DNA from 4 places in the Serratia marcescens subsp. marcescens ATCC 13880 genome. Region 3 is predicted to be linked to each of the others. Evidence: predicted binding sites of a transcription regulator. Region 3 holds the regulator's gene; each other region holds the start of a gene.
What was found. The regulator PurR, encoded in region 3, represses purine synthesis genes. The targets are predictions, from matches to a motif close to CANGCAAACGTTTGCNTG.
Positions count from the first base shown of each region.

Region 1: guaB (IMP dehydrogenase) is a predicted target of PurR. The motif match lies at 2,957-2,974, and genes of this name have one in related genera.
Region 2: J0F90_RS08550 (amino acid aminotransferase) is a predicted target of PurR. The motif match lies at 4,846-4,863, and genes of this name have one in related genera.
Region 4: glyA (serine hydroxymethyltransferase) is a predicted target of PurR. The motif match lies at 5,106-5,123, and genes of this name have one in related genera.

Region 1 covers NZ_CP071238.1:3,826,930-3,834,840, reverse strand. Annotated here, with positions in the region: gene J0F90_RS18320 (glycoside hydrolase family 31 protein) at 1-1,483, shown strand, start outside; gene xseA (exodeoxyribonuclease VII large subunit) at 1,489-2,865, opposite strand; gene guaB (IMP dehydrogenase) at 3,036-4,499, shown strand; gene guaA (glutamine-hydrolyzing GMP synthase) at 4,603-6,180, shown strand; gene J0F90_RS18300 (helix-turn-helix domain-containing protein) at 7,266-7,911, shown strand, end outside.
Region 2 covers NZ_CP071238.1:1,812,991-1,820,901, reverse strand. Annotated here, with positions in the region: gene J0F90_RS08570 (GGDEF domain-containing protein) at 1-196, shown strand, start outside; gene pncB (nicotinate phosphoribosyltransferase) at 452-1,657, shown strand; gene asnS (asparagine--tRNA ligase) at 1,873-3,273, shown strand; gene ompC (porin OmpC) at 3,575-4,684, shown strand; gene J0F90_RS08550 (amino acid aminotransferase) at 4,929-6,119, shown strand; gene J0F90_RS08545 (MBL fold metallo-hydrolase) at 6,197-6,844, opposite strand; gene mepK (peptidoglycan L,D-endopeptidase MepK) at 6,909-7,457, opposite strand; gene ldtD (L,D-transpeptidase) at 7,638-7,911, opposite strand, start outside.
Region 3 covers NZ_CP071238.1:2,284,119-2,292,029, forward strand. Annotated here, with positions in the region: gene J0F90_RS10995 (riboflavin synthase) at 28-678, shown strand; partial or broken gene J0F90_RS11000 (riboflavin synthase) at 795-1,322, shown strand; gene J0F90_RS11005 (I78 family peptidase inhibitor) at 1,377-1,670, shown strand; gene cfa (cyclopropane fatty acyl phospholipid synthase) at 1,743-2,894, opposite strand; gene punC (purine nucleoside transporter PunC) at 3,239-4,450, opposite strand; gene punR (DNA-binding transcriptional activator PunR) at 4,574-5,530, shown strand; gene purR (HTH-type transcriptional repressor PurR) at 5,518-6,543, opposite strand; gene cydH (cytochrome bd-I oxidase subunit CydH) at 6,868-6,957, shown strand; gene sodB (superoxide dismutase [Fe]) at 7,024-7,602, opposite strand; gene J0F90_RS11040 (C40 family peptidase) at 7,802-7,911, opposite strand, start outside.
Region 4 covers NZ_CP071238.1:3,861,662-3,869,572, forward strand. Annotated here, with positions in the region: gene J0F90_RS18460 (nickel/cobalt transporter) at 1-356, opposite strand, end outside; gene J0F90_RS18465 (DUF1007 family protein) at 347-982, opposite strand; gene csiE (stationary phase inducible protein CsiE) at 1,165-2,430, shown strand; gene J0F90_RS18475 (3-phenylpropionate MFS transporter) at 2,431-3,576, opposite strand; gene glyA (serine hydroxymethyltransferase) at 3,733-4,986, opposite strand; gene hmpA (NO-inducible flavohemoprotein) at 5,344-6,534, shown strand; gene J0F90_RS18490 (c-type cytochrome) at 6,572-7,756, opposite strand; gene J0F90_RS18495 (NAD(P)-binding protein) at 7,753-7,911, opposite strand, start outside.

The DNA of each region.
Region 1 (7,911 bases), 1.5 Mb from region 3:
GCACGCCATTCCCTGCGACTCTTTCCAGCTGTCGTCGGGCTACACCTCGATCAACAACAAGCGCTACGTGTTCAACTGGAACTACGACAAGGTACCGCAGCCCAAGCTGCTCAGCCAGGCGTTTCACGACGCCGGCCTCAGGCTGGCGGCCAACATCAAGCCGTGCCTGCTGCAGGATCACCCTCAGTATCAGGCGGTGGCGGCGCAGGGGCTGTTTATCCGCGATTCGCAAAGCGACGCGCCGGAGCGCTCCAGCTTCTGGGACGACGAGGGATCGCACCTCGACTTCACCAATCCGGCGACGGTGCGCTGGTGGCAGCAGGGCGTCACGCAGCAGCTGCTGGAGATGGGCATCGATTCCACCTGGAACGACAACAACGAGTACGAAGTGTGGGACGGCGAAGCGCGCTGCCACGGCTTCGGGCGGCCGATCGCCATCAAGCATATCCGACCGGTGATGCCATTGCTGATGATGCGCGCCTCGATGGAGGCCCAGCAGCGCTTCGCGCCGCAGCGGCGGCCGTACTTGATCTCGCGCTCCGGCTGCGCCGGCATGCAGCGCTATGTGCAGACCTGGAGCGGCGACAACCGCACCAGTTGGCAGACGCTGCGCTACAACATCCGCATGGGGCTGGGCATGAGCCTGTCCGGGCTGTATAACCTCGGCCACGACGTCGGCGGCTTCTCCGGCGACAAACCGGACGCGGAGCTGCTGGTGCGCTGGGTGCAAAACGGCGTGATGCACCCGCGTTTCACCATCCACTCCTGGAACGACGATGCTACGGTCAACGAACCCTGGATGTACCCGGCCGCCACCCCGGCGGTGCGTGAGGCGATCAACCTGCGTTACCGGCTGCTGCCGTATTTCTACACTCTGCTGTGGCAGGCCTGCGCCGACGACGAGCCGATGCTGCGCCCGACTTTCCTCGATCACGAACAGGATGCGCGCACCTTCGGCGAGAACGACGATTTTCTGATCGGCCGCGATCTGCTGGTGGCCAGCGTGGTGAAACCGGGGCAACGTCGCCGTTCGGTGTATCTGCCGGATAACGGCGAAGGCTGGTACTGCTTCTACAGCGGCCAATGGTTCGGCGGCGGCCAGACGGTGACGCTGGCGGCGCCGCTGGAGCGTCTGCCGCTGCTGGTGCGCGCCGGGGCAGCGCTGCCGCTGTCGCAGCGGCTGGCGCATGTGGACGTAGCCGCCGACGATCGGCGCGAGCTGCGGCTGTTTCCGCTCAAGGGCTGCGGCGCAAGCAGCGGGCTGTTGTTTGAGGACGACGGTGAAAGCGAAGGCTGGCGGCAGGGCGATGCGCTGTGGCTGCGCTGGGAAATGCGCTGCGACCCTCAGCGCATCATGCTGGATATCACGACGGAAGGGCGTTTCCGCCCGGCCTGGCGCACGCTGCTACTCAGTCTGCCGGAAGGCGAAACGCGCGCGCTGTGGGTGAACGGCGAACCGGGCGAGCGTTTTACGCTGGAGTAGGAGGGTTACTCGGCCGCGCGCTTCTTGCGCGGCTTTTTGGCGACGGTGATGGTTTTCACCTCGCTTTCCACCCAGCCATCCTGCAGGCGGGTTTTAAGCAGTTCGCCGACCTGCGCCTGCTTGGTGGTTTTCAGCAGCTCGCCGCGCGGAGTTTGCGTCACGCTGTAGCCGCGCGCCAGCGTCGCCAACGGGCTGACGGTTTCCAGTTGGCTGCAGGCCACGCCGAAGCGCTGGCGGTAGGCGTTGAGCTGCCGCTCCATCGCCTGCTGCAGACGGTATTCCTGCTGCTGCACGCGCTGCTGGTAGCGGTGAATGCGGCCCTGCGGCTGCACCTGCGCCAGCCGCTGCTGGGCCCGTTCGCTGCGGCGGGCGGCCTGGCGCAGCTGCTGCTGCATGCCGTCTTCCATCCGGCGCTGCAGCTTGAACAGCAGCGTCTGCTGGCGCGCCAGGCGCAGATGCGGATGCTGCTGTTGTAAACGGTGGTGAATGCGGGTGAACTGCTGCTGGCGCTGCGCCAGGTAGTAATCCATCGCCATCTCCAGCTGCTGCTGCTGCGACTGCAGCTGGCGCAACAGCTCAAGCTGATTGCGGCTGACCAGTTCGGCGGCGGCGGAAGGGGTCGGCGCGCGCAGGTCGGCGACGAAATCGGCGATGGTGACGTCGGTTTCATGGCCGACGGCGCTGACGATCGGAATGCGGCTGGCGAAGATCGCCCGCGCCACGCGTTCGTCGTTGAAGCTCCACAGATCTTCCAGCGAACCGCCGCCGCGGCCGACGATCAGCACGTCGCATTCATCGCGGCGGTTGGCGGCCTCGATGGCGCGCACGATCTGCATCGGCGCTTCCGCGCCCTGCACCGAGGTGGGGTAGATGACGATCGGCAGTGACGGATCGCGCCGCTGTAACACCTGCAGAATATCGTGCAGCGCCGCGCCGCTGGCGGAGGTGATCACCCCGACGCGTTTGGCCGGCGCGGGCAGCGGCTGCTTGAACTGCTGATCGAACAACCCTTCAGCGCTCAGGCGCTGTTTCAACTGCTCGAACTGTTGCTGCAGCAGGCCGTCGCCGGCGGGCTGCATGCTCTCGGCGATCAGCTGGTAGTCGCCGCGCGGTTCATACAGCGTGATGCTGGCGCGCACCAAGACCTGCTGGCCGTTTTGCGGCCGGAAGGTGACGCGGCGGTTGCTGTTGCGAAACATCGCGCAGCGCACCTGGGCGCGATCGTCTTTCAGCGTGAAATACCAGTGGCCGGAGGCGGGCTGGGAGAGGTTGGAGATCTCGGCGGAGAGCCAAATCTGCCCCATTTCCCTTTCCAGCAGTTGGCGAACCGTCTGATTGAGGCGGCTTACGGTAAAAATGGAAGGCGAAACAGGTAGCGACATGTGACCCAGATCAAATTTCAAAACAATCACTTAATTGGTCGATACTACATGGCTGAAAAAGGTAATCAAGACTTTTTGTAAGAAAGTGCTGGAGGCAACCGATTCCGCTCTGTATAATGCCGCGGCAATATTTTATCTTTTTCACAGCCCACCCTGGTGAGATATTGCCCATGCTACGTATCGCTAAAGAAGCTCTGACGTTTGACGACGTCCTCCTGGTTCCAGCCCACTCCACGGTTCTGCCTAACACCGCAGAGCTAGGCACTCAACTGACCAAAACCATCCGCCTGAACATCCCTATGCTGTCCGCAGCCATGGATACCGTTACCGAATCCGGCCTGGCCATCGCGCTGGCGCAGGAAGGCGGCCTGGGCTTCATCCACAAAAACATGTCCATCGAGCGCCAGGCTGAAGAAGTCAGCCGCGTGAAGAAACATGAAAGCGGCGTAGTCACCGACCCGCAGACCGTTACTCCGGCCACCACGCTGCAGGAAGTGAAAGAGCTGACCGCGCGCAACGGCTTCGCCGGTTACCCGGTCGTTACCGAAGACAACGAGCTGGTCGGCATCATCACCGGCCGCGACGTGCGCTTCGTGACCGATCTGACCCAGCCGGTCACCGCGGTGATGACGCCGAAAGATCGCCTGGTCACCGTGAAAGAAGGTGAAGCGCGCGACGTGGTGCTGCAGAAGATGCACGAAAAGCGCGTAGAAAAAGCGCTGGTGGTGGACGACAGCTTCCATCTGCTGGGCATGATCACCGTTAAAGACTTCCAGAAAGCGGAACGTAAGCCGAACGCCTGTAAAGACGAGCACGGCCGTCTGCGCGTGGGCGCGGCGGTCGGCGCCGGCGCCGGCAACGAAGAGCGCGTTGACGCGCTGGTGGCGGCGGGCGTTGACGTCCTGCTGATCGACTCCTCGCACGGCCACTCCGAAGGCGTGTTGCAGCGCATCCGCGAAACCCGCGCCAAATACCCGGATCTGCAGATCGTCGGCGGCAACGTCGCGACCGCAGCGGGCGCCAAAGCGCTGGCTGAAGCCGGCGTGAGCGCGGTGAAGGTGGGTATCGGCCCTGGCTCCATCTGCACCACCCGTATCGTGACCGGCGTGGGCGTGCCGCAGATCACCGCCATCGCTGACGCGGTGGAAGCGCTGGAAGGCACCGGCATCCCGGTTATCGCCGACGGCGGCATCCGCTTCTCCGGCGATATCGCCAAAGCGATCGCCGCGGGCGCCTCTTGCGTGATGGTCGGCTCCATGCTGGCGGGCACCGAAGAGTCTCCGGGCGAAATCGAGCTGTATCAGGGCCGTTCGTTCAAATCTTACCGCGGCATGGGCTCGCTGGGCGCGATGTCCAAAGGCTCTTCCGACCGTTACTTCCAAACCGATAACGCCGCCGACAAACTGGTGCCGGAAGGTATCGAAGGCCGCGTGGCCTATAAAGGCATGCTGAAAGCCATCGTGCACCAGCAGATGGGCGGCCTGCGCTCCTGCATGGGCCTGACCGGCTGCGCCACCATCGACGATCTGCGCACCAAGGCGGAGTTCGTGCGCATCAGCGGCGCCGGCATTCAGGAAAGCCACGTGCACGACGTGACCATCACCAAAGAGTCGCCGAACTACCGCATGGGCTGATGCCTTAACCTCTCCTGAGTGAGAGGCCGGGGTGGGGCGCCAAGCCCCATCCCGAAAACATACATTTTCGCTCTTTTTCTCTTGTTGCTGGAATTCGCCTCACATGACACAAAATATCCATAAGCATCGCATCCTCATACTGGACTTCGGTTCGCAATACACCCAACTGGTCGCCCGCCGCGTGCGCGAAATCGGCGTTTACTGCGAACTGTGGGCCTGGGACGTTAGCGAAGCGCAGATCCGCGAATTCAACCCAAGCGGCATCATCCTGTCCGGCGGCCCGGAAAGCACCACCGAAGCCGGCAGCCCGCGCGCCCCTGACTACGTGTTCAACGCCGGCGTGCCGGTGCTGGGCGTGTGCTACGGCATGCAGACCATGGCGATGCAGCTGGGCGGCCATGTGCAGGGCTCCAACGAACGCGAGTTCGGCTACGCGCAGGTGGAAATCGTCAATGAGAGCGCGCTGCTGCGCGACATCGAAGACGCCATCAGCCCGGCCGGCAAACCGCTGCTGGACGTGTGGATGAGCCACGGCGACAAAGTGACCGCTATCCCGTCCGACTTCGTGACCGTCGCCAGCACCGACACCTGCCCGTTCGCCATTATGGCCAACGAAGAAAAACGCTTCTACGGCGTGCAGTTCCACCCGGAAGTGACCCACACCCGTCAGGGCCAGCGCATGCTGGAGCGCTTCGTACTGGACATCTGCCAGTGTGAAGCCCTGTGGACGCCGGCCACCATTATCGAAGATGCGGTCGAGCGCATCCGCGAGCAGGTGGGTGAAGACCACGTGATCCTCGGCCTGTCCGGCGGCGTTGACTCCTCCGTCACCGCGATGCTGCTGCACCGCGCGATCGGCAAGCGCCTGACCTGCGTGTTCGTCGACAACGGCCTGCTGCGCCTGAACGAAGCCAAGCAGGTGATGGAAATGTTCGGCGACCACTTCGGCCTGAACATCGTGCACGTCGAGGCGGAAAACCGCTTCCTGACCGCACTGGCGGGCGTGGACGAACCGGAAGCCAAGCGTAAAATCATCGGCCGCGTGTTCGTTGAAGTGTTCGACGAAGAAGCCTGCAAGCAAGAGCAGGTGAAATGGCTGGCGCAGGGCACCATCTATCCGGACGTGATCGAATCCGCCGCTTCCGCCACCGGCAAAGCGCACGTGATCAAGTCGCACCACAACGTGGGCGGCCTGCCGAAAGAGATGAAGCTGGGCCTGGTCGAGCCGCTGAAAGAGCTGTTCAAAGACGAAGTGCGCAAGATCGGCCTGGAGCTGGGCCTGCCGTACGACATGCTGTACCGTCACCCGTTCCCGGGCCCAGGTCTCGGCGTGCGCGTGCTGGGCGAAGTGAAGAAAGAGTACTGCGATCTGCTGCGCCGCGCCGACGCCATCTTCATCGAAGAGCTGCACAAAGCCGACCTGTACAACAAAGTCAGCCAGGCGTTCACCGTGTTCCTGCCGGTGCGTTCGGTCGGCGTGATGGGCGACGGCCGCAAATACGACTGGGTGGTCTCCCTGCGTGCGGTGGAAACCATCGACTTCATGACCGCGCACTGGGCGCACCTGCCGTATGACTTCCTCGGCCGCGTCTCCAACCGCATCATCAACGAAGTGGACGGCATCTCCCGCGTGGTGTACGACATCAGCGGCAAGCCGCCGGCGACGATTGAGTGGGAGTAATCCCGCGTCCGGCGTAGGCTGGCGTCAGTGAACCACACATGAGAACCAAACCCGCTTAACGGCGGGTTTTTTTATGCCCGATGTTTGGCGCCCTAAGCCGTAGACGGCCTCCGATCCGAAAGGAAGGCTGGGTTGAGAGAGGGGCGAACGGAGAAGACAGCCCGCACGGAGCAGCCTGCGCTTTGCTTACGGCTCATTTCCTGAGACGCGGCGTTTTCCATCTCGGTTTTGCGCCTATCCGCAGCACGGTATTCTGCAACCACGCGCACTTCGTCGGATAACGGGTCTTTATTCACCGTACCCGCCGGGCCGCGGCATTAAAATGAATTGCCGTATTGAGGCGCGTCGACTCATCGGCATCGGGCTATAGCGTAGTTAATTAATCCTCTGCGAAAATTAAAGGATTCTGCAAGCCTTTTTATGGGATTTTTCTGAAATACTTGGTCTGACGAATAAATATATCAGAAGGATATGGTGAATTAGTCTATTTCTTATTTTATAAATCTTTCCTTCTGTTTTTATTGGGGAAATCAGCAGTTTCATTGTATTTAATAACGCTTCTCAAGGGCGAATTCTAAGTTTTATCAGCATTCATTTCTTGGAGTTGAAATTCTAATTATATGATTTTTCTTATCTTTTAATTATCGTCGTAACATAAAGTGCGAACTGTATAATTATCTGGTATTTGATATTTTCTAAGCTATCTACATAGGCTACTCTAAATGTAAGGGTATTAAAATGCACCGCCGAGAGGGAGGCAAGTGATTTATCAATGGATGCCAGGACATGCTTTCTTTTGACTGCTTAGTTGCACAACTTCAGGATGGATATTGGTCGAGATGAAAGAGACAGGAAAAGCCTTCACTAGGGAAAAGCTTTATAAGAATTATACCAATAACGTCACGCGGAGGACGTCTACCCCAAAAGAAGTATCTCTCTGTCAATCAACTATGAAAGGTTCATCGTTTTTCACATTCTAATCCTAATTGCATGATTGCGGCAGCGCTTTGTTTTTCATTCTAATGGATAAAAGCCCAATGAGCAGGTTGTCTGGGGGTGGGTTTTGTTAGGGCATGGATGTCATTATGAGTTACCAGCATAGTATCGTGGTCGAGCTAGTTAATTTGATCGAGATGAATATACAGCATGATCTCTCGATAGAAAAGTTATCGGATTTGTCTGGTTATTCGAAATGGCACTTGCAAAGAATGTTTCAGCGTTATACGGGAATGAAAATAGCGACGTATATCAGAAATAGGCGTCTGAGCAAGTCCGCCGTCATGCTCAAACAGTCTGATTTAAAAGTATTGGAAGTGGCTACTGCTATCGGCTTTAGCTCGCAGCAGGCTTTTAGCCGCGCCTTTCAACGCTTTTTCGGTGAGAGCCCAAAGGACTTTAGAACGAGCCAGGAATGGGACTTTTCCAAGCACCTCCCTCCTTTTTTAATACAAAATCCGTCAGCATATCATTTTGTCGAAATGCCCAAGAACATATACCTGCTTAAGGGATATAAGTTTTTTCTCTATCATTCGATGAGTGCTTCCAGCTCTGGAGGAGAGGAACGACAGAAATACAGCAGCCGCACAGGGAAAAACACCGATACGTCAATGCGCACGGTAAAGTTGGCATCATCCGGTTGGGAAGTAACGCTCAGCAAAGGGTACTACGAGACACGCAATCTGACGTTGATAAGAGGGCAGTATTTGTTGTTCGAGTTTAACGGCAGGTTGA
Region 2 (7,911 bases), 470 kb from region 3:
CGCACGTACTCATCGCCTGACGCTAAATCTGGCCGACGGACGGCAAGTGCGTTTCACCACCAGCTGCGGCATCGCGCCGGTCAGCGCGTTCGCCGCGCTGCAGGCGGCAATCAAACAGGCGGACGAAGCGCTCTATTTTTGCAAAAAGAACGGCAAGGATCGGGTCAGCGTGCATACCCAGGCCGGCTTTATCTGATTCGTTGTTTAAAATAATTAACATTATAATTTTTATGACTAATTAGGCTAAGTCATTCACCTTACAGGCATATCTGGCTTTTTTTCCTCCCCGCCGCTATCCAGCCGCCATAAAGGCACGTTTAATCCTCGACCCGCTTCGGTGATTTATGGTGTGATGCAGCTTCAATAACAGGATAATCCGGGTATACTCCACCCCCACTTTTATGATTATCCGGATTTGGACACGCGCCTGACGAGGATGCTGTAACGCGCTATGACTCAATACGCTTCCCCGATTTTGACATCACTGCTTGATACCGATGCTTATAAGCTTCATATGCAGCAAGCAGTGTTCCATCGCTATCCCGCGATCAGCGTGGCGGCGGAATTCCGCTGCCGCGGCGACGAACTGCTGGGCGAATATGCCGACGAGATCCGCGCGCAGGTGGCGCTGATGAGCCGGCTGGCGCTAACCGACGCCGAATTCGCTTATCTTTCGGGCCTGCCCTTCTTCCGTCAAGATTACCTGAACTGGCTGCGAACGTTCCGCTACGATCCGCAGCAGGTCACCATCGACAACCGCGACGGCAAGCTGCACATCCGCATCGCCGGCCCCTGGCGTGAAGTGATCATGTGGGAAGTGCCGTTGCTGGCGGTGATCAGCGAAGTGGTGCACCGCCGGCGCTCGCCGCTGGCGACGCCGGAACAGGCGGTGGCGCATCTGCAAACCAAGCTGGCGCAGTTCAAGACGTTGGCGGGCGATCTGGATCTTTCACGCTTCAAGTTGATGGACTTCGGCACCCGCCGCCGTTTCTCTCAGGGCGTGCAACAGGCCATCGTCAGCACATTGCAGGCCGAATTCCCGTACCTGTCGGGCACCAGCAATTACGATCTGGCGCACCAGCTGGGTCTGGCGCCGGTCGGCACGCAGGCGCATGAGTGGTTCCAGGCGCATCAGCAGATAAGCCCGGTGCTGGCCAACAGCCAGCGCGCCGCATTGCAGGCCTGGCTGGATGAATATCCGGACCAGCTTGGCATAGCGCTCACCGACTGCATCACCATGGATGCCTTCCTGCGCGACTTCGGCCCGCAGTTCGCCGAGCGTTATCAGGGGCTTCGCCACGATTCGGGCGATCCCGTCGAGTGGGGTGAAAAGGCCATTGCCCACTATCAGAAACTGGGCATCGACCCACTGAGCAAAACGCTGGTGTTCTCGGACAACCTGGATCTGGAAAAAGCGCTGGCGCTCTATCGCCATTTCTACCAGCGCATTAATCTCGGCTTCGGCATCGGCACGCGCCTGACCTGCGATATTCCCGGCGTTAAGCCGTTAAATATCGTGATCAAGCTGGTCGAGTGCAAAGGCAAGCCGGTGGCCAAGCTCTCCGACAGCCCCGGCAAGACCATCTGCCAGGACCAGGCGTTCGTCAGGGCTCTGCGCAAGGCCTTCGATCTGCCGCTGGTGAAGAAAGCCAGCTGAGCCTTCTTTATATAAAGAGAGAAAGCCGGCCCGGTTCTCGCGCCGGCTTTTTTGTTTTTATCCCGACCGCCCTCTTTTCAGTCAGCCGCGATAAATGTTGCGCCAATCCGATGATTTCTGCTTGTGCTCTGCACCGCGGCAAGTAACATAGCCATTACCCCCATATTCTTGGGTTGTAAGCTATTTCTAAACCAAATTATTAAAGAGAGAAATCTATGAGCGTAGTGCCTGTAGTCGACGTACTGCAAGGTCGTGCTGCGGTTGACAGTGAAGTCACCGTACGCGGCTGGGTACGTACCCGGAGAGATTCAAAAGCTGGTATCTCCTTCCTGGCCGTCTATGACGGTTCCTGCTTTGATCCGTTACAGGCCGTCGTTAATAATTCTCTGCCGAATTATCAGGATGAAGTGCTGCATCTGACCACCGGTTGCTCGGTTGAAGTCACCGGCAAAGTCGTCGCTTCACCGGGCGAAGGCCAGAGCTTCGAACTGCAGGCTACCGCGATCAACGTGGTCGGCTGGGTCGACGATCCGGACACTTACCCGATGGCGGCCAAGCGCCACAGCATCGAATACCTGCGCGAAGTGGCTCACCTGCGCCCGCGCACCAACCTGATCGGCGCCGTGGCGCGCGTGCGTCATACGCTGGCGCAGGCGATTCACCGCTTCTTCCATGAAAATGGCTATTTCTGGGTGTCTACCCCGCTGATCACCGCCTCCGATACCGAAGGCGCTGGCGAGATGTTCCGCGTCTCCACGCTGGACCTGGAAAACCTGCCGCGCACCGACAAGGGCGCCGTCGATTTCAGCCAGGACTTCTTCGGTAAGGAAGCCTTCCTCACCGTTTCCGGCCAGCTGAACGGCGAAACCTACGCCTGCGCGCTGTCCAAGGTATACACCTTCGGCCCAACTTTCCGCGCTGAAAACTCCAACACCAGCCGCCACCTGGCGGAATTCTGGATGATCGAGCCGGAAGTGGCCTTCGCGACGCTGGACGACGTTGCCGGTCTGGCCGAAAGCATGTTGAAGTATGTGTTCCAGGCGGTGCTGGATGAACGTGCCGATGACCTGAAATTCTTCGCCGAGCGCGTGGATAAAGACGCTATCGCTCGTCTGGAGCGTTTCGTTTCTTCCGATTTCGCCCAGGTGGACTACACCGACGCCATCGAGATCCTGCTGGCCTCGGGCCAAACCTTCGAAAACCCGGTCTCCTGGGGTATCGATCTCTCTTCCGAACATGAGCGTTACCTGGCGGAGAAACACTTCCAGGCACCGGTGGTGGTGAAAAACTACCCGAAAGACATCAAAGCGTTCTATATGCGCATGAACGAAGACGGCAAAACCGTCGCGGCCATGGACGTGCTGGCGCCGGGCATCGGTGAAATCATCGGTGGTTCTCAGCGTGAAGAACGCCTCGACGTGCTCGATCAACGTCTGGAAGAGATGGGTCTGAATAAAGAAGACTACTGGTGGTATCGCGATCTGCGCCGTTACGGTACCGTGCCGCATTCCGGTTTCGGCCTGGGCTTTGAACGTTTAATCGCCTATGTCACCGGCGTGCAAAACGTGCGCGATGTGATCCCGTTCCCACGCACCCCACGTAACGCAAGCTTCTAATTCATACGATCAAACGTTTTTTAAACGATTTCGTTACAAAACAAAGGCCAGCCTCGCTGGCCTTTCGCATTTTTTAATATTGACGCACGTCACAAAGTTCCCGAAAAATTACATTTGGTTACACATACTTTCCTTTTGCAACCTCATTGCGACATTGGTATCATTTTCGTCCTAGATTAACCCGCCTGTGAATGGAACACTGCGTTCAGACACAGGACGACACCAATCTATCAACAATAGTTCCCAAAGAATTATTGGCGGCAGTGGCAAAGGTGTCCGAATAACACCAATGAGGGTAATAATGATGAAGCGCAACATTCTTGCAGTGGTTATCCCGGCTCTGTTGGCTGCTGGTGCAGCAAACGCAGCTGAAATCTACAACAAAGACGGCAACAAGCTGGATCTGTACGGCAAAGTTGACGGTCTGCACTACTTCTCCAAAGACAAAGGTAATGACGGCGATCAGACCTATGTTCGTTTCGGCTTCAAAGGTGAAACTCAGATTACTGACCAACTGACCGGTTACGGCCAGTGGGAATACAACGTCCAGGCTAACCACGCCGAATCTCAGGGCACCGAAGGCACCAAAACCCGTCTGGGCTTCGCCGGTCTGAAATTCGCTGACTACGGCTCCTTCGACTACGGCCGTAACTACGGCGTACTGTACGACGTGGAAGGCTGGACCGATATGCTGCCAGAGTTCGGTGGCGATACTTATACCTACTCCGACAACTTCATGACCGGCCGTACCAACGGCGTTGCGACCTATCGTAACAACAACTTCTTCGGTCTGGTTGACGGTCTGAACTTCGCCGTTCAGTACCAGGGTAAAAACCAGAACGACAGCCGTGCTCTGAAAAAACAGAACGGCGACGGCTGGGGTATCTCCTCTACTTATGACATCGGCGAAGGCGTAAGCTTCGGCGCAGCCTATGCGTCATCTAGCCGCACCAATGATCAGAAAGATTTGTCTACTGCTGATGGCAAGAAAGCTGACGCATGGACCGTGGGTGCGAAATACGACGCCAACAACGTCTACCTGGCGGCGATGTATGCAGAAACTCGCAACATGACCCCATACGGTGAGTCTGACTTCAGTATCGCTAACAAAACTCAGAACTTCGAAGTGACCGCTCAGTACCAGTTCGACTTCGGTCTGCGTCCAGAAGTATCTTACCTGCAGTCTAAAGGTAAGGACCTGGCTGGCCGCACCGCGAACAACGCTCGCTTCAACGGCGGCGACGCTGACCTGGTTAAATATGTTTCTGTTGGTACCACCTACTACTTCAACAAAAACATGTCCACCTACGTTGATTACAAAATCAACCTGCTGGATGACAACGAATTCACCAAAGCTAACGGCATCGCAACTGACGATATCGTAGGCGTTGGTCTGGTATACCAGTTCTAAGTTGTCTCGCTTAACGGCGGTTTACCGTCGGCTAAGTTAAAAAACAGGGCTTCGGCCCTGTTTTTATTTGTGTATTCCGGTAACGTTTTATCCTGCAGATTTCCCCTTCCCCATCATTTTTTCTGTCGAATCCTTCCCGTTCACAAGATCGAGGTGTTTTTATCGCAAACGGTTGGCAAAGCCGATAACTGGCGCTACCCTGATGCTTCTGTCTGCTTAACTCCGAGATTTGGAAGCACCTGACATGTTTGAAAAAATCACCGCCGCACCCGCCGACCCGATCCTGGGCCTGACCGACATTTTCCGCGCCGACGCCCGCCCGAATAAAATCAATTTAGGGATTGGCGTTTATAAAGACGAAACCGGCAAAACCCCGGTGCTGACCAGCGTAAAAAAAGCTGAACAGTATCTGCTGGAAAACGAGACCACCAAAAACTATCTCGGCATTGAAGGCATCCCGGCGTTTGCCAGCTGCACGCAAGAGCTGCTGTTCGGTAAAGAGAGCCCGATCGTCACCAATCGTCGCGCGCGCACCGCGCAGACGCCAGGCGGCACCGGCGGCCTGCGCGTGGCGGCAGACTTTATCGCCAACCAGACCAGCGCCAAGCGCATCTGGATCAGCAACCCAAGCTGGCCGAACCACAAGAACGTCTTTAGCGCCGTTGGCCTGGAAGTGCTGGAGTACGCCTACTACGACGCTGCCAACCACGCGCTGGATTTTGACGGCCTGCTGAACAGCCTGAAACAGGCTCAGGCCGGGGATGTCGTGTTGTTCCACGGCTGCTGCCATAACCCGACCGGTATCGATCCAACGGCGGAACAGTGGGCACAACTGGCTGAGCTTTCCGTCGCCAATGGCTGGCTGCCGCTGTTCGACTTCGCCTACCAAGGCTTCGCCAACGGTCTGGAAGAGGATGCGCAGGGGCTGCGTATTTTCGCCGCCAAACATCAAGAGCTGATCGTCGCCAGCTCCTACTCGAAAAACTTCGGCCTGTACAATGAGCGCGTCGGCGCTTGCACCATTGTAGCTGCCGATGCCGAAACCGCCGATCGCGCCTTCAGCCAAGTGAAGGCGGCCATTCGCGCCAACTACTCCAACCCGCCGTCACACGGCGCGGCCGTTGTCGCCACCATTCTGGGCAACGACGCCCTGCGCGCGATGTGGGAGCAGGAGCTGACCGACATGCGCCAGCGCATTCACCGCATGCGTCAGCTGTTCGTGAACACCCTGCAGGAGAAAGGCGCACAACAGGACTTCAGCTTCATCATCCAGCAGAATGGCATGTTCTCATTCAGCGGCCTGACCAAAGAACAGGTGCTGCGTCTGCGTGAAGAGTTCGGCGTATACGCCGTGAACTCGGGCCGGGTGAACGTGGCCGGCATGACCCCGGACAACATGGCGCCGCTGTGTGAAGCCATCGTCGCCGTGCTCTAAAAGCATCGACGCAGGTCATAAATCATAAAAAAAGGGCGCTCTATGCGCCCTTGATTATTTCGGCCGGGAAATAATCGTTACCACACCGCCGGCTCTTCGCGCAGGAACGGGTTGGTCTGGCGCTCGTGGCCAAAGGTCGACATCGGGCCGTGGCCGGGAATAAAGCGCATATCGTCGCCCAATGGCAGCAGCTTGGTGCGAATCGAGGCGATCAACGCCTGATGATCACCGCGCGGGAAGTCGCTGCGCCCCACGCCGCCGTTAAACAGCACGTCGCCCACCAGCGCCAAACGCGCCTGCTCATTGATAAAGACAATGTGGCCTGGCGTGTGCCCGGGGCAGTGCAGCACCTTGAGCGTCATTTCGCCCACCTGCATCTCATCGCCTTCCGACAGCCAACGAGTCGGGGTCAGCGGCGCACACTCCTCCAGCCCGAACATCCGGCTCTGCGCCGGCAAACCATCCAGCCAAAAAGCGTCCTCTTTATCCGGGCCGTAAATCGGCACCTGATAATGGTCCGCCAGCTCCGCCGCCGCGCCGACGTGATCCAAATGGCCGTGCGTCAGAAAAATCTGCGTGATTGTCACACCCTGCTTCGCCACTTCCGCTTTGATTTTTTCCGCTTCGCCGCCGGGATCAACCAACGCCGCCTGCTGCGTGTTTTCACACCAGATCAGGCTGCAGTTCTGGCTAAAGGCGGTAACGGGAATAAGATGGTATTTCATAAGGCTCCAACGACAATAACGCCGCCTCTGCAAGGAGCAGCGTTATTCACTGAGGGCACCGCGATTACCAGCTCCGAACCGGGCCGGTATCGATGTGCACGAAGTTGCTACGTGGGTAATATCCTACACCACCGGCGCGCATTTTTAACGCCGCTTTACGGATATTACTCAATTGGATACCTTCAATGTGGAAATCCATCGCCTGGCCCTTGGTATGGTAGCTGTGCTTGGCCACGCCGCGGCTGTGCGCGCGCAATTCGTTGTTGGTATCTACGGAGCGGTAACCGGAGATCAGCTGCACCGGCTTGCTGGTGCCCAGCAGCCCCTGCAGGCGATAGAGGTGATCAAACAAGCTGGGATCGATCGATTTAACCTTGTTGGCGCGATAATCGCGGAACAGATGATTTAGCCGAACCAACTCTTCTTTATTGTAGCCTTTGCCGTCAAAGAACTCGGCTTTAATAGATTCACCGGTATTCAGGTTATTCAGCACTAAAATACGCGGTCGAGCGGTGGAAAGACTGGCAAATGCCTGCCCTGGAAGCAGCGCTATGCCCATAGCGGCGCCACCTAGCGCCAGCCATTTACGGCGATGATGATCAATTTTGTCCATGACTCTGTTAAACCCGGCAAGAATGTCAAAATAAATGCACAAAGCAGCGCACTGTCCGAACCATAACCGCCTGCGTATGCTGAGTCAACCCGCGATACGCCTAGGTTTACAGGCCCCCGCCTACGAGGGCCTGCGGTATAGCCAAACATTCTGACCGTTATTTATTTATAATTACTGCATTTACTGCATTAATTTTTTGGCCTGAGCCAAAATTTGTGCGCCCGATCTCACCGTATTATCATAATTGTAAATATCTGTACGGAATTGCGGTTGGCCATCATCCGAAACCCAGGCGGTCAGATAATACAGTTTTACGGGAATACGCTGGCGAATATTCACATAAGTGGTATTGCCTTCTTTCAGCGTGGAGGAAACGCGGCTATTGTTCCAGCCGGCATCCTGCAGCAGCATATTCGCCAAATCGGAAGCCTTGTTCACCCGCACACAGCCGGAG
Region 3 (7,911 bases):
TAACCTATTTAGCAAGAAGAGGCACATATGTTCACCGGTATCGTACAGGGCACCGCGCCGTTGGTCGCCATTGATGAGAAACCCAATTTCCGCACCCACGTGATCGAAATGCCTGCCGAGCTGCTGCCGGGGCTGGAGCTGGGCGCGTCGGTGGCGCATAACGGCTGCTGCCTGACCGTCACCGCGGTGGAAGGCAACCGCGTCAGCTTTGATTTGATCAAGGAAACGCTGCGCCTGACCAACCTCGGCGATCTGGCGCTGGGCGACATCGTCAATATCGAGCGCGCGGCGAAATTCAATGATGAAATTGGCGGTCATTTGATGTCCGGCCATATTATCTGCACGGCGGAAGTGGCCAAAATTTATACCTCGGAAAATAACCGCCAGGTATGGCTGCGCATGCCGAATGCGGAATTGATGAAATATGTGCTGCACAAAGGTTTCATCGGCATCGACGGCATTAGCCTGACCATCGGTGAAGTGGTGAATAACCGTTTCTGCGTGCACCTTATCCCGGAAACGCTGGATCGCACCACGCTGGGTAAGAAACGCCTCGGCGACAAGGTGAACATCGAGATCGATCCGCAAACGCAGGCGGTGGTGGACACCGTCGAGCGCGTGCTGGCCAATCGGGAAGCGACGTTGGCAGCGGCGATGGCGCCGGCGCACAAAGACTGACAGCGATTCTGGCGTGACCGCCGGCATCGAATCATAAGCAGAGAGGAGAAACGCGTGAAGTTTTATGGGAAAACGTTGTTGTTAACCGCGTTGCTGGCGCTGAGCGCTTGCAGCAGGTGGCGCATAACGGCTGCTGCCTGACCGTCACCGCGGTGGAAGGCAACCGCGTCAGCTTTGATTTGATCAAGGAAACGCTGCGCCTGACCAACCTCGGCGATCTGGCGCTGGGCGACATCGTCAATATCGAGCGCGCGGCGAAATTCAATGATGAAATTGGCGGTCATTTGATGTCCGGCCATATTATCTGCACGGCGGAAGTGGCCAAAATTTATACCTCGGAAAATAACCGCCAGGTATGGCTGCGCATGCCGAATGCGGAATTGATGAAATATGTGCTGCACAAAGGTTTCATCGGCATCGACGGCATTAGCCTGACCATCGGTGAAGTGGTGAATAACCGTTTCTGCGTGCACCTTATCCCGGAAACGCTGGATCGCACCACGCTGGGTAAGAAACGCCTCGGCGACAAGGTGAACATCGAGATCGATCCGCAAACGCAGGCGGTGGTGGACACCGTCGAGCGCGTGCTGGCCAATCGGGAAGCGACGTTGGCAGCGGCGATGGCGCCGGCGCACAAAGACTGACAGCGATTCTGGCGTGACCGCCGGCATCGAATCATAAGCAGAGAGGAGAAACGCGTGAAGTTTTATGGGAAAACGTTGTTGTTAACCGCGTTGCTGGCGCTGAGCGCTTGCAGCAGTTCGCCTGAGCAGGGCGCTGGCGCTCAAATGGCCGATGCGGACGATACCTGTGGCGCATCGCAGTATCAAAACTTCGTCGGCAAACCGATGACCTCGTTGGAAGGCGTGCGGATCGACGCCAAGGTGCGAGCCATTCCGTACAACTCTGCCGTCACCATGGATTTCAACCTGCGCCGCCTGAACTTCCTTGGCGACAGCGACGATAAAATCATCCGCGTTTACTGCGGCTAAGCCGCCTGGTTAGAAAGAACAAAAAAGCCCCGGCGATGAGGTTGCCGGGGCTTTTTTTATTAGGGGGAGCGTTCAGCGTGCGACGCGGATGCCGCCTTCCACGCCTTTCGGGCTGAACACCACCTGCCATAGCTGCAGATCGCGCGCCCGGAACGCGCCGGCGCAGGCGTTCAGATAATAGCTGAACATCCGTTCGAAGCGCTCGGAATAGCGCTCGGCGAGCTGCGGCCACGCCTGTTTGAAGCGCTCGAACCAGGCCATCAGCGTGCGATCGTAGTCGGCGCCGATGTTGTGCCAGTCTTCCATCACGAAATGGCCTTCGCTGGCCTCGGCGATATGTCTCACTGAGGGCAGGCAGCCGTTCGGGAAGATATATTTGTTGATCCAGGGATCGACGTTCATGTCGGTCTTGTTGGAGCCGATGGTGTGCAGCAGGAACAGGCCGTGCGGTGCCAGATTGCGCTCCACCACGTCGAAATAGGTGCGGTAGTTTTTCGGCCCGACATGCTCGAACATGCCAACGGACACGATGCGATCGAACTGCTGATGCAGATCGCGATAATCCTGCAACAGGATCTGCACATCCAGCCCGGCGCAGCGCGCCTGAGCCAGCTTCTGCTGTTCGGCGGAAATGGTCACGCCGACCACCGACACGCCGTAATTTTTCGCCGCATAGGCGGAAAGGCCGCCCCAGCCGCAGCCGATGTCCAGCAAACGCATGCCCGGCTGCAGCTGCAGTTTCTCGCAGATCATCCGCAGCTTGGCTTCCTGCGCTTCCTCCAGCGTGGTGGCGTCTTTCCAGTAGCCGCAGGAATATTGCATGTAAGGATCGAGCATCAGGGTAAACAGATCGTTGCCAAGATCGTAATGCTCTTTGCCGACGATCCAGGCGCGCTTTTTCGATTGCAGATTGGTCAGGCGCGCGGCGGCGATACGCAGGGTATCTTTCAGGTGGTGGGGGAGTTTCTTCTCCAGCCCGGCGCTGACCACGCGCTGAAAGAACATATCCAGCCGCTCGCACTCCCACCAACCGTCCATATAGCTTTCGCCCAGGCCCAGTGACCCTTGCTGCAAAACGCGTTTAAAGAATTCGGGATTTTTAACCTGAATATCGAAAGGGCGCGATCCGTTGATTTCGATACCGGCCAGACCGAGCATTTCGTGCGCGATACGGTACCACTGGTTATCCTGGATGCTCAGATCTTCTATACACGATGAACTCATAGCTTCTCCATCACCTTCTTCTGACTGATGACCCGTTAGGAAACAGCTTAGACAATTTCTGCGGGTGCATACGTATACCAACGGGAAATAAGCCCGCGGCGTCTGATATCCGACTATGAACAGAGGAAATTTAAAGAAACGGCCCGACGCAAACGGCGCAGGATAAACGCCTCTTTAAAAAAAGAGTGTGACGCAAGGCGCGTACACAATAGCTGATTGAGATATAGAGATTATAAGGTGTTACTTTACAAGGTTGTTTTTGAGTATAGGCGTGCCGAGGCGTTGACTCAACTGTAAATCGCACTTGGCACGCATATTCTTTAAGTGATTATTAATCTTGGTAATTATGACGCTGAGTTAGCATGTTCCCGCTGTGCCTTTTGCTGCGCATCGGCCGCTTTTCCCCGCTGCAGGAAATAACCCAGCGCGGCCAGGACTACCGTAGATACCATCACCGTCACCGTTGCCAACAGCGGCTGGGCAATAAACGCCGACACCAGCATGCTCGCCACAAAACACAGCCCCAATTGCAGCGTATTTTGCAGCGCGGCGGCTTTACCGCTGCTTTCCGGGAATGGCATCAGCGCATTCGCCACCATGATCGGGTAGCCGGCGCCGTTGACCAGCGCCATGACGCAGAACGGGATCAGCAGCGTGGTGAGCGTCGGATTGGTCAGGGTCGCCACCAGATACAGGGCCACCATGCTGACAGCATAAGCTACCAGCAGCCACGGCAGCAGGGTTTTGCCATTGATGCGCTTGAGCGCGGCGCGGCAGCCATAGCCCCCCAACAGGAAAGCCAGCGTCTGCGGCACATAGCTCAGACCGATGTCGCTCGGGCCGTAGCCCATATCACCGAGGATGAACGGCGAGCCGGTCAGCCAGGCAAAGAAGCCGGCCGAGCAGGCGGCGTACATAGCGACGTTGCCGCTGAACACCGGGGATTTCAATAATTGCCAAAAACTGACGCCGCTTTTTGGCGCATCGGCGGCGGGTTGCGTTTTGGCGCGATCTTTGAGCAGCAACGTCGGCAGCAGCAGCAGGGCGGTGATGGCCAACAGCACGGCGAAGATCGCGCGCCAGCTGGCGTGGTTCAGCAGCCAGGCGCCAAGCAGCGGCGCCAACGCCGGCGACAGCGCCACCAGCGGCATGATGGTGGCGAATACGCGGTTGGCCTGGCCTTCGCGGTAGCGGTCGACCACCAGCGCTTGCCAGATGGCGGCGGCGGAACAGACGCCGACGGCCTGAATAAAGCGCAGTATCCAGAGCTGCACGGCATTTTCCACCCACAGCATGCCCAGGCAGCCGAGCGCGAACAGCGACAGGCCAATCAATAATACCGGTTTGCGGCCCAGTCGGTCGGAGAGCGGCCCCCACAGCAACTGCGCGAAGGCGAAGCCGGCCAGAAAGATGCTCAGGCTGGCGCTGACCGCGCCGGCGGAAATTTGCAGTTCCTCCCGCATGGCGCCGAAGGCGGGCAGGTACATATCGGTCGCCAGATAACCCAGCATGCTCAGGCCGGCGAGGTAGAACATAAAACCAAAGGAGTTTCGCATGGTATTTCTCGTTAATATTTTAGTGTCGCAGGTTTTTAGCGCCGGCCAGTGTATCCGGCTGGATCTCTGCTTGTGAAACGGTAATATTTGCAAAGTGCTGTTAAAAAAATTGAAGGCAAAGCGATGTGGTCTGAATATTCTCTTGAAGTTGTTGACGCGGTGGCGCGCACCGGCAGTTTCAGCGCGGCGGCGCAGGAGCTGCACCGGGTACCGTCGGCGGTGAGCTATACCGTGCGGCAACTGGAACAATGGCTGGCGGTGCCGCTGTTTGAGCGGCGTCACCGTGATGTGGAGTTGACGCCGGCCGGCGCGCTGTTTATCAAGGATGCGCGAGTTGTTATCAAAAAAATGCTCGACACCCGCCGCCACTGTCAACAGGTGGCCAACGGGTGGCGCGGCCAGCTGAATATCGCAGTCGACATCATCGTCAAACCGCAGCGCAGCCGCCAGCTGGTGCTGGATTTCTACCGCCATTTCCCCGACGTTGAACTGATGCTGCAACCCGAGGTGTTCAACGGCGTGTGGGATGCGTTGGTGGACGGCAGGGTGGACATGGCGATCGGCGCCACGCGCGCGGTGCCGGTCGGCGGCGGCTTCGCTTTCCGCGACATGGGGGATATGAACTGGCTGTGCGTAGTCAGCCCACAGCATCCGTTGGCGCAGCTGGCAGGGCCATTGAATGACGATCGGTTGAGGCCATACCCTGCGCTTTGTCTGGAAGACACCTCGCGCAATCTGCCCAAGCGCGTCACTTGGACGCTGGATAACCAGCGGCGGCTGGTGGTGCCGGACTGGACCTCGGCGCTCGACTGTTTGTGCGCCGGATTGTGCGTCGGCATGATGCCGGCGCATCTGGCGCTGCCGCTGGTGCAGTGCGGTGAGCTGAAGGCGTTGCAGTTGCAGCAGCCGTTTCCCGCCAGCCCCTGCTGCCTGACCTGGCAACAGGATAAACCGTCACCGGCGATGAGCTGGCTGCTGGCGTACTTGGGCGATGGCGAGACGCTGAATCAGGAGTGGCTGAGTGAGGCGGCACCGGAAGCCGCGCAGGCCTCCGGCAGGGAAGATGATCAGCGGCGGTAGTCGATGAACGGACCATCGGCGACCGAACGGCGTTCGACCAGCTTCGGATGCACTTCGATCACCTGCGATTCTTCGCGCTTGCTGATGATGCGATCCAGCAGCATGGTGAAGGCCATTTCTCCCAGGCGTTCTTTCGGCTGGTGAATGGTGGTCAGCGCCGGGGTGAAGTAGCGGGCGTTGCGCACGTTGTCATAGCCGATCACGGAAATATCCTGCGGCACTCGCAGCCCCAGCTCGTCAGCGGCGCAGATGGCGCCCATCGCCATGATGTCGCCGCCGCAAAATACCGCGGTCGGCCGCTGTTTTTGCGACAGGATTTGGTGCATCGCCTTGTAGCCGGACTCCGGCTCGAAGTCACCCTGGACGATCCACTCTTCGCGAATGTCGATATGCGCTTCCTGCAGCGCCTTCATAAAGCCCTGATGACGGCCGCCGCCGGTGTTGCGCGACAGCTGGCCCGGGATGGCGCCGATATCGCGGTGGCCGCGCTCGATCAGGTAACGGCCGGCCAGATAGCCGCCTTCGAACGCGTTATCGATGATGGTGTCGGTGAAGTCGCCGCGCGCGGCGCCCCAGTCCATCACCACCATCGGGATATTACGGTAGTCCTCCAGCATGCCCAGCAGTTGATCCGGGTATTCGGAACACATGACCAGCAGGCCGTCGACGCGCTTTTGCGCCAGCATCGCCAGGTAGGCGCGCTGCTTGTCCAGATTGTTGTGCGAGTTGCACAGGATCAGGGTGTAACCTTTGCTGTAGCAGCTGTTTTCCACCGCCTCGATCACTTCGGCAAAATAGGGCGCTTCGCTCGAGGTGGCCAGCAGGCCGATCGACTTGGTGTGATTGACTTTCAGGCTGCGCGCCACGGCGCTCGGCGAGTAGTGCAGCTCTTTGATGGCGGCCCACACGGCCGCTTTGGTCTCTTCGGCGACGAAACGAGTCTTATTGATGACGTGCGAAACGGTGGTGGTGGAAACGCCCGCGCGTTTGGCCACATCTTTAATCGTTGCCATGTAAGGAATGACTCCTGAACTCACATGTTTACAGCATGTAAGTGTGATGTTAATCGTTTGCCTACGTAGATCCTTCTCCAGAGAAGCGAAAACTGAGTTTTTAGTGTGTTGAAGTCTTCAGCGCTTAATCAGGAGGGGCATGGATGCCGGTACGCAGTTGTGAACTGCGAATTTTGTCGCATATTGAACAAAAGTGGAAGAGGTAATCGAGATTATAAACCGGGAAATGATAACAAGATTTTATCGGCGAACTGTGGGAAAATGATTTGACGTACTAATTGTGCGCCTTTTATCCTTAGGAAAGCCCATTTTAAAGGAGTTGTCATGGATACCGATCTGAAGATGTCTCTGTTCACTACCGTCGGCGCGTTGGCGATGATCATCGCTTTCAGCTTTGTCGCCGCGTTGAACTGATCTCCCGCCGGTTTTAAAAAAGGCGCAGCCTCTGGCTGCGCCTCGTTACTTAGGCAAGGCCTGCGTTTACGCCAGGTTTTCCGCCGCAAATGTCCAGTTGACCAACGCCCAGAAGTTTTCCAGGTATTTTGGACGCGCATTGCGGTAATCGATGTAATACGCGTGTTCCCACACGTCAACGGTCAGCAGCGGTTTATCTTCACCGGTCAGCGGAGTTGCCGCGTTGGAGGTGTTGACGATCGCCAGCGCGCCGTCCGGTTTTTTCACCAGCCAGGTCCAGCCGGCGCCGAAGTTTTTCACGGCGGCATCGGTGAACTGTTCTTTGAACGCAGCGAAAGAGCCGAAGGATTTGACGATCGCGGCCGCCAGTTCGCCCTGCGGTTCACCGCCGCCCTGTGGCGACAGGCAGTGCCAGTAGAAGGTGTGGTTCCACACCTGCGCGGCGTTGTTGAACACGCCGCCGTTGGAGGTCTTGATGATCTCCTCGAGCGATTTGCCCTCGAACTCGCTGCCTTTCACCAGGTTGTTCAGGTTAACTACGTAGGTATTGTGGTGTTTGCCGTAGTGGTATTCCAGGGTCTCGGCGGAGATGTGCGGCTCGAGCGCGTTTTTCTCATACGGTAATGCAGGTAATTCAAACGACATTGCTTCCTCCTTTACAGCGCCACTTTTTTCCCGCCGAGGCGGGAGCCAGATGGGCCGTTTTTTATTGTGGTCATTCAATCTTAACAATTTTCATCATAAAAAACAGGAAGAAAAGCGAGAAATGCGCGTGGGGAGGTGCGATGGGCGATAGCTTGAGCAGGCGGTTGCGACCGGGGCCGCAACCGCGCAGAGCAGGGAGTTAACGGATGGTTTTCGGCGTCACTACGCGGCGTGCGCCGATGTAGTGGTTCTGCCAATAGTCGTTGTCGAGCTGGCTGATGCGGATCTCTTCGCCGGTGCGCGGCGACT
Region 4 (7,911 bases), 1.6 Mb from region 3:
GCGGCGAAGGTCAGCTTCAGGCTGCTTTTCAGCCGCGCCGGATGGGTGGCCAGATAGGTGGCGATCACCACTTTGCCGTGGCCGGGGCCGAGCGCATGCAAGACGCCATAGCCGAGGCTGAACAGCATCAGCGCCAGCCCGGCCTGCTGCGGCGCGGCCTTCACCTGCTGCAATAGCCCCGCCATCTGCTGGTGCAGCGCTTTTTGCCATACCACGCTCTGCATCAGCAGCTGCGGCCAATAGTGCCACGCCAGCAGCGCGGCGGCCGCCAGCGCCAGCGTAAACGGCAGCAGCGGCCACAGGCCGAAGGCCCAGTGGCGCCGGCTCGTCGTCGGTTGCGAGAGATTCAGCGACATTGCAGCGTCACCCGCTGGGCGAACTGCTGCCCCAGCGCCAGGTCTTCACCGGGCGAGTCGTTCTTGTCGAGCGACAGCGCATAGGCCTGCAGCGACGCATTCGGCTGCGGCGTCATCAGCTTGTAGCTGCACTGCTGCGCCATCTGCGGCGGCAAATGCAGCGCATTTTGATCTTTATAGGTCATATCCACGAAATAAGTCGGATCGTAAGTAGAAAGTTCGAACGGCTTGCCCGCCAGCGGCTGCGGTTCGGCCAACGGCAGCACGAACTCCAGCACCGCCTGGTTGCCCTGGCGCGACAGGTGATATTCGCTGGGCAAGTTCAGGTATTTCACCGGCTTGCCGTCGCGGTAAAGATCGGTGAAATAGTGCTGCCCCAGCACATTGGCCATCACTTCCGCCGCCAGCTTTTTCCATACTTCCGAATCGCTCTTGGCGTTTTTCGCATCGTAGAGCAGATCCGCCGAGGTGATTTCATCCATCACCCACACCATTTTCAGGCCGACCAGCCGCTGGTCCTTGGCGACAAAGGTGGTGTTCATGTCGATAAAGCTGTGCGGATGCGCGATTGCACCGGCGCTGAACACGGCGCCGAAAGCAGCCAAAAGACGACGTAACTTCATCATTATCCTGTCTTACCTGCATTTGTTATAACGTAACACAAATAACTGCCGAACGGCCCGCCTCTCCCGGCGATATTTGTGACGAAAGTTGTAAGCCGAAGTAAAAGCCGCGCTGTCATCCTGACGTTACAAAGCCTTTTGCTATGCTTAGGCATAATCGCAACCTTTTATGCCGGAAGGTGATAATGAGCCTGGACACCTCTCCCGTGCCCGCGCTCTCCGGACAACAACGGCGCTGCCATCTGCTGCTGATGCTGTACACGCCGGAGCCCGAGTTACAGCTGGAGACCCTAAGCCGAATCAACGGCGTCGCCCCCCCGATAACCCGGCAAGATATAGCCGAGGTAGCCAGTGAAATCCAGCGTTTCCATCACCTGGAGATCGCCGTCGATCCCGACCATGGCTACCAACTGCGGGGCAGCGCGCTTGACCAACGCCTGTGCCTGATCCATTGGCTGCGGCGGGCGCTGCGCTGCAGCCCGCTGTTTGTCGAAAGCGACTTCGCCCCGCGCCTGAGGCAAGCGCTGGCGGCCGATGCCGTCCCGACGTCTGCGCTGGCGGAGGCGATCGACGCCTGCGGGCCGCTGCTTAACCGCCACTTCGACGCGCGCGACCGCCAATTTCTGCAGCATTACCTGCTCTACTGCGCCTGGCAAAATCGCCTGCAGCAGCATCCGCGTTTCGACGCCGTTCAACGCGACTGGCTGCGGCAAAAGCCGGAGCAGCAAGCCGCCGCCTGGCTGCATCAGGCCTGCAACCGGCTGTTTAACCAGCCGCCGCAGGCAGACGAGCGCGATTTTTTGGCGCTGACCTTCACCCTGTTGAAAAATCACAGCTACCACAGCAATGACTCGGCGCAAGAGCAGCGGTTGATGACGGCGATCGACAGCATGGTCGAGCGTTTCCAGCAGCTTTCCGACATGGCCTTCAGCAACAAGGCGGAGCTGGTCAGCCAGCTGTTCGCCCACCTGGCGCCGGCGCTGGAGCGCTGCCGTTTCGCCATCGGCATCGACAATATGCTGTTGGAAGACGTGGTGCGCAAATACCCGCGGCTGATGCGCACCACGCAGGAAGCGCTGAAACCGCTGGAACAGGAGTACGGCGTGCATTTTTCCAACGAGGAGGCGGGCCTGGTGGCCATCAGCTTCGGCGCCTGGCTGATGCAGGACAACGCGCTGCAGGAAAAACAGGTGCTGTTGCTGACGCTGGACAACCCGCAGCTGGAAGAGGAGGTGGAATATCAGATCCGCGAGCTCACGCTGTTGCCGCTGAACATCAAGTACTTACCGCTGAGCGACTATCTGCGCGGCGGAGCGCCGCAGGGCGTCATGCTGGTGATCACTCCTTATGCGGCGGTGCACAACGAGCCGCACCCGCCGCTGATCTATACCGAACTGCCGCTGGAAAACCGGCAGCGCCAGGCCATCCGCGCGCTGCTGGAAGCGCCTTAATCAACGGCTGACGCTGACCGCCGGCGGCCGGATGAACAAGGCCGGCACCGCGACCGCCGCCATCACCCAGAATACCCCGCCCTGCCAATGTTCGAACAGGAACCCGGCAATGACCGTCATAACGGCGATGCCGCCGCCCATCGCCAGCGCCGAATACACCGCCTGCAGCCGGATCACCTCTTGCCCCTGACGCGCGGCGATAAAGCGCATCGCCGCCAGATGGCAGACGGTGAAGGTGCCGCAGTGCAGGATCTGGATCAGCAGCAGCCAACCCAGCTCGGTGCTGTAGGCCATCAGGCTCCAGCGCAGCACGCCGCAGCAGGCGGAAAGCAGCAGCAGGTTGCGCGCATTCCAGCGGCGGAACAGCACGTTGCTGCTGGCGAAAATAATCACCTCCGCCACCACGCCAAGCGACCACAGATAGCCGATGGTCGAGGCCGAATAGCCCGCCTCCTGCCAGTAAATGGAGCCGAAGCTGTAGTAGCCGGCGTGCGCGCCCTGCAGCAGCGTGACGCACAGCAGGAAGCGCCAGACCGGCCCCTCTTTCAGCAGCGCCCACAGCGAACGCTCGGCCCCGCCGTGCGTGCGCGCTTCGCCCTGCGGCATGACGCTCGGCTTCAGCAACATGCCCAGCAGCATCGCCAGCACGCTGAAGATCAGGCTGTAGAGAATGGCGTTATGGCCCCACACCGCCACCAATTGCCCGGTCAGCGCCGAGCCGATGACGAACGCCAGCGAGCCCCACAACCGCACCCGGCCATAGTCCATGCGGATCTGCTTTTGCCAGGTGGCGGCCAGCGCGTCGGTCAGCGGCACCAGCGGCGAGAAGAACAGGTTGAACCCCGCTATCACCAGCATCAGCCAGCCCCAACCGTTGCCGAAACAGAAGCCAACCGCGAAGGCCAGGGTCAGCAGCGCCAGCAGGCGCAGGGCGGAGACCAGATGAGAGGGATCTTTAACGCGGGGAGCAATCAGTAAACTGCCGAGGAAGCGGGCCACCAAACCGGCGCCGAGCAATATGCCGATGGTTTCGGGCGCGATGCCCTCGCCTTTCAGCCACACGCCCCAGAACGGTAAGAAGATGCCATAGGAAAAGAAGTAGGTGAAATAACTGAGCGCGAGCCAACGCGTGGATTGCAGAACCATGATCCCTCCGGAGTGAGGGCAATACTTTGACAGAGCTCACACCGGCCCGCAATCTTCATTCCACTTCAATGCGTTAGAGTGCCAGGCAGCTCACAGTTTGCCGCAAGCGGCCATAAAAAAACCCGCCGTAGCGGGTTTTGTCAGGCGAAAGCGGGATTAGGCGTAAACCGGCAGGCGGGCGCAGATATCCAGCACTTTCTTCTTGGTGCGTTCGATGGTGGCTTCATCGTTGATGTTGTCCAGCACATCACAGATCCAACCGGCCAGTTCGCGCACGTCGGCTTCTTTGAAGCCGCGACGGGTGACGGCCGGGGTGCCGATACGCACGCCGGAGGTGACGAACGGGCTCTTCGGATCGTTCGGCACGCTGTTTTTGTTGACGGTGATGTTGGCGCGGCCCAGGGCGGCGTCAGCTTCTTTACCGGTCAGGTTTTTGTCGACCAGATCCAGCAGGAACAGGTGGTTATGGGTGCCGCCGGAGACCACTTTGTAGCCGCGCTGCAGGAACACTTCCACCATCGCCTTGGCGTTGACCGCCACTTGCTGCTGGTAAACCTTGAACTCAGGCTCCATCGCTTCTTTCAGCGCCACCGCCTTGCCGGCGATCACGTGCATCAGCGGGCCGCCCTGGCCGCCAGGGAACACGGCGGAGTTCAGCTTCTTGTACAGCTCTTCATCGCCGCCCTTCGCCAGGATCAGGCCGCCGCGCGGGCCCGCCAGGGTTTTGTGGGTGGTGGTGGTGACGATGTGCGCGTGCGGCACCGGGTTCGGGTACACGCCGGCGGCGATCAGGCCGGCCACGTGCGCCATGTCGACGAACAGGTAAGCGCCGATGCTGTCGGCGATTTCGCGCATTTTGGCCCAGTCAACCACGCCAGAGTAGGCGGAGAAGCCGCCGATGATCATTTTCGGCTTGTGGGTTTGCGCCTGTTTGGCCAGATCGTCATAGTCGATTTGACCTTTGTCGTCGATACCGTAAGGCACCACGTTATACAGTTTGCCGGACAGGTTAACCGGGGAACCGTGGGTCAGGTGGCCGCCGTGCGCCAGGTTCATGCCCAGAATGGTGTCGCCCGGCTGCAGCAGCGCGGTGTAAACGGCGAAGTTAGCCTGGGAGCCGGAGTGCGGCTGCACGTTGGCGTAATCGGCGCCGAACAATTCTTTGGCGCGGTCGATAGCCAACTGCTCAACGATATCCACGTATTCGCAGCCGCCGTAGTAACGCTTGCCCGGATAGCCTTCAGCGTATTTGTTGGTCAGCTGGGAACCCTGAGCCTGCATTACGCGCGGGCTGGTGTAGTTCTCAGACGCGATCAGCTCGATGTGCTCTTCCTGACGCACCACTTCCTGCTCCATGGCACGCCACAGTTCCGCATCGTAATCGGCAATGTTCATTTCACGCTTTAACATCCGGCATCTCCTGACTTAAATCAGCTAACTAAAAAATCACCAAATAACTACCCGTTTGGGTTCTGGGCCACAGTGTAAACCGTTTCGCCCCACCGAAGATAGGTCTTGACAGAGGTTTTTACGCAAACGATTGGCATAAGGCGGCGCAAGGCTTTGATCCGCGAAACGCTCCCGTTTATCAACGGACATTTCCTCATGCGAACAATGCGCTTTTTTCATGTTCTGTGAGCGCGATCGACGCCCGAAGAACACCGCAACGAAAACAAGGGTATTTACAAGCGGCGCGGAACCCAATAAGATGCATTTAAAATACATCATTACAATTTTCGTCAAGATCCCAACCCAAGGAGCGCCCCCATGCTGGATAGCCAAACCATCGCCACCGTGAAATCCACCATTCCCCTGCTGGCAGCAACCGGGCCGAAGCTGACCGCCCACTTTTACGATCGCATGTTCGCCCACAACCCGGAATTGAAAGACATTTTCAATATGAGCAATCAGCGCAACGGCGATCAGCGTCAGGCGCTGTTCGACGCCATCTGCGCCTATGCCGCCAACATCGAGAACCTGGCGGCGCTGCTGCCGGCGGTGGAGCGCATCGCGCAGAAGCACACCAGCTTCAATATCCAGCCGGAGCAGTACCAAATCGTCGGCGGTCACCTGCTGGCGACGCTGGACGAAATGTTCAGCCCGGGCCAGGAAGTCTTGGACGCCTGGGGCAAAGCCTACGGCGTGCTGGCCAACGTATTTATCCAGCGTGAAGAGCAGATTTATCAGCAAAGCGAAACCGACAACGGCGGCTGGCGCGATCTGCGCGCATTCCGCATCCTGAAGAAACAGCCGCAGAGCGACGTGATCTGCAGCTTCGTGCTGGCGCCGGTGGACGGCGGCCGGGTGGCGGACTTCAAACCGGGGCAATACCTGGCGGTTTACATCAAGCACGACAGCCTGGAGCATCAGGAAATTCGCCAGTACTCGCTGACCACCTCGCCGAACGGCGAGTTCTACCGCATCGCGGTGAAGCGTGAAGATCAGGGTAAAGTGTCCAACTACCTGCACCAGCAGGCGCAGGAAGGCGACGTGATCTACATCGCCCCGCCGCACGGCGACTTCTTCTTCGACGTGACGCCGACTACGCCGGTGGCGCTGATCTCCGCCGGCGTCGGCCAAACCCCAATGCTCGGCATGCTCAACACCCTGCACGACAGCCAACATCAGGCGCAGGTCCACTGGCTGCACGCGGCGGAAAACGGCAGCGTGCACGCCTTTGCCGATGAAGTGGCGGATATTGCCGGGCGCATGCCGAATCTGAGTCGCCATGTGTGGTACCGCGAGCCGGGTGCCGATGACGTGGAAGGCCGCGACTACCACAGCCGCGGATTGATGGATTTGAGCGCGCTGCAAGGCAGCCTGGCCGATCCGCAGATGCACTATTACTTCTGCGGCCCGGTGGCCTTCATGCAGTTCGTGGGCAAACAGCTGCTGGAGATGGGGGTAGAGGCCGAGCGCATCCACTACGAATGCTTCGGCCCGCATAAAGTGCTGTAATGCGTGCGGAGCGCGGCCGTCAAGCCGCGCTCCCTCTTCATTTCGCCTGCAGTTGGCGCGCGTCCTGGACCTGCAGCGCCGTCACCGGCGCCGCCTGGTTGCCCCAGCTTCCCCGCAGATAGCTCATCAGATCCGCCGCTTGACGATCGTTCAACGCCCAGCCGTAGGCCGGCATGTCGAACGCCATCGCCTGCTGCGTGATCGGCGTATGCGCCCCTTCCAGCACCACCCGCAGCGCGGTCAGCGGATTGTCCGCCGTTACCGTGGCGTTGCCCGCCAGCGCCGGAATGGCGAAGTCGGTGCCTTCACCTTTATTGCCGTGGCAGGTCGAGCAGTACATCGCATAGGTCGCCTTGCCGCCCGAATTATCCGCCTGCACGGCAGGCGCAGCGGCTTTGGCGGCGGTGTCCGGCGCCAGGCTGCGCAGGTACACCGCGATGGCGTTCAGATCGCCGTCGCTGAGGTACTGCGTGCTGTGGGTCACCACCTCGCTCATCGGCCCGGCGACCGCCGCATGGCGGCTGCGGCCGGTCTTCAGCAGCGCCGTCACCTCTTCCGGCGGCAGCCCGCGCAGATTGGAGGCGTACCAGCCGTCCAGCTCGGCGCCGCTCAGGAACACCGGTTCCTTGCCGTCCAGCCCCTTCTCCTGCATCGCCCAGCCGCGCGGCGTATGGCAGCTGCCGCAGTGGCCCGCGCCCTGCACCAGATAAGCGCCGCGGTTCCACTCGGCGCTTTGCTGCGGATCCGCCTGATACGGCTGGTCGTCGTGGAACAGCTGGTTCCACACCGCCAGCGGCCAACGCATCGACAGCGGCCAGCTGATGTCGCTGTCCCGGTTGGCGACGTTCTGCGCCGGCACCTCATTCATCAGATAGTCATACAGCGCGCGCATGTCTTCCGCGCTCATTTTGGCGTACGAGGTGTACGGCATCGCCGGGTAGAGCCGGTGGCCGTCTTTGGCCACCCCCTGACGCATGGCGCGATCGAACTCCTCGAACGAATAGGCGCCGATGCCGTGCAGCTTGTCCGGCGTGATGTTGGTGGCGTAGATAGCCCCGAGCGGCGTCGGAAACTTCATGCCGCCCGCCAATTCTGCGCCGCCCGGCGCGGTATGGCAGGCGGTGCAGTCACCGGCTTTGGCGACGTATTCACCGGCCGACATCGCCTGGGCCGAGCCGCCGGCGGCCAACAGGCTCAACAGGTACAGCGAGCGCAGACTCATGCTCCCTCCTTGGCGGCAATCTTGCCGTAGGCCAGTTCATTCACCGCACGCCACGCCTGATCGATCGCCGAGTTAGCGTACGGGCTCCAGTCGGCATCGGAGTTGGCGATAGCGATCTTGCCGATCGGCTGCCGCGCCGTTTCGATGATTTTCTT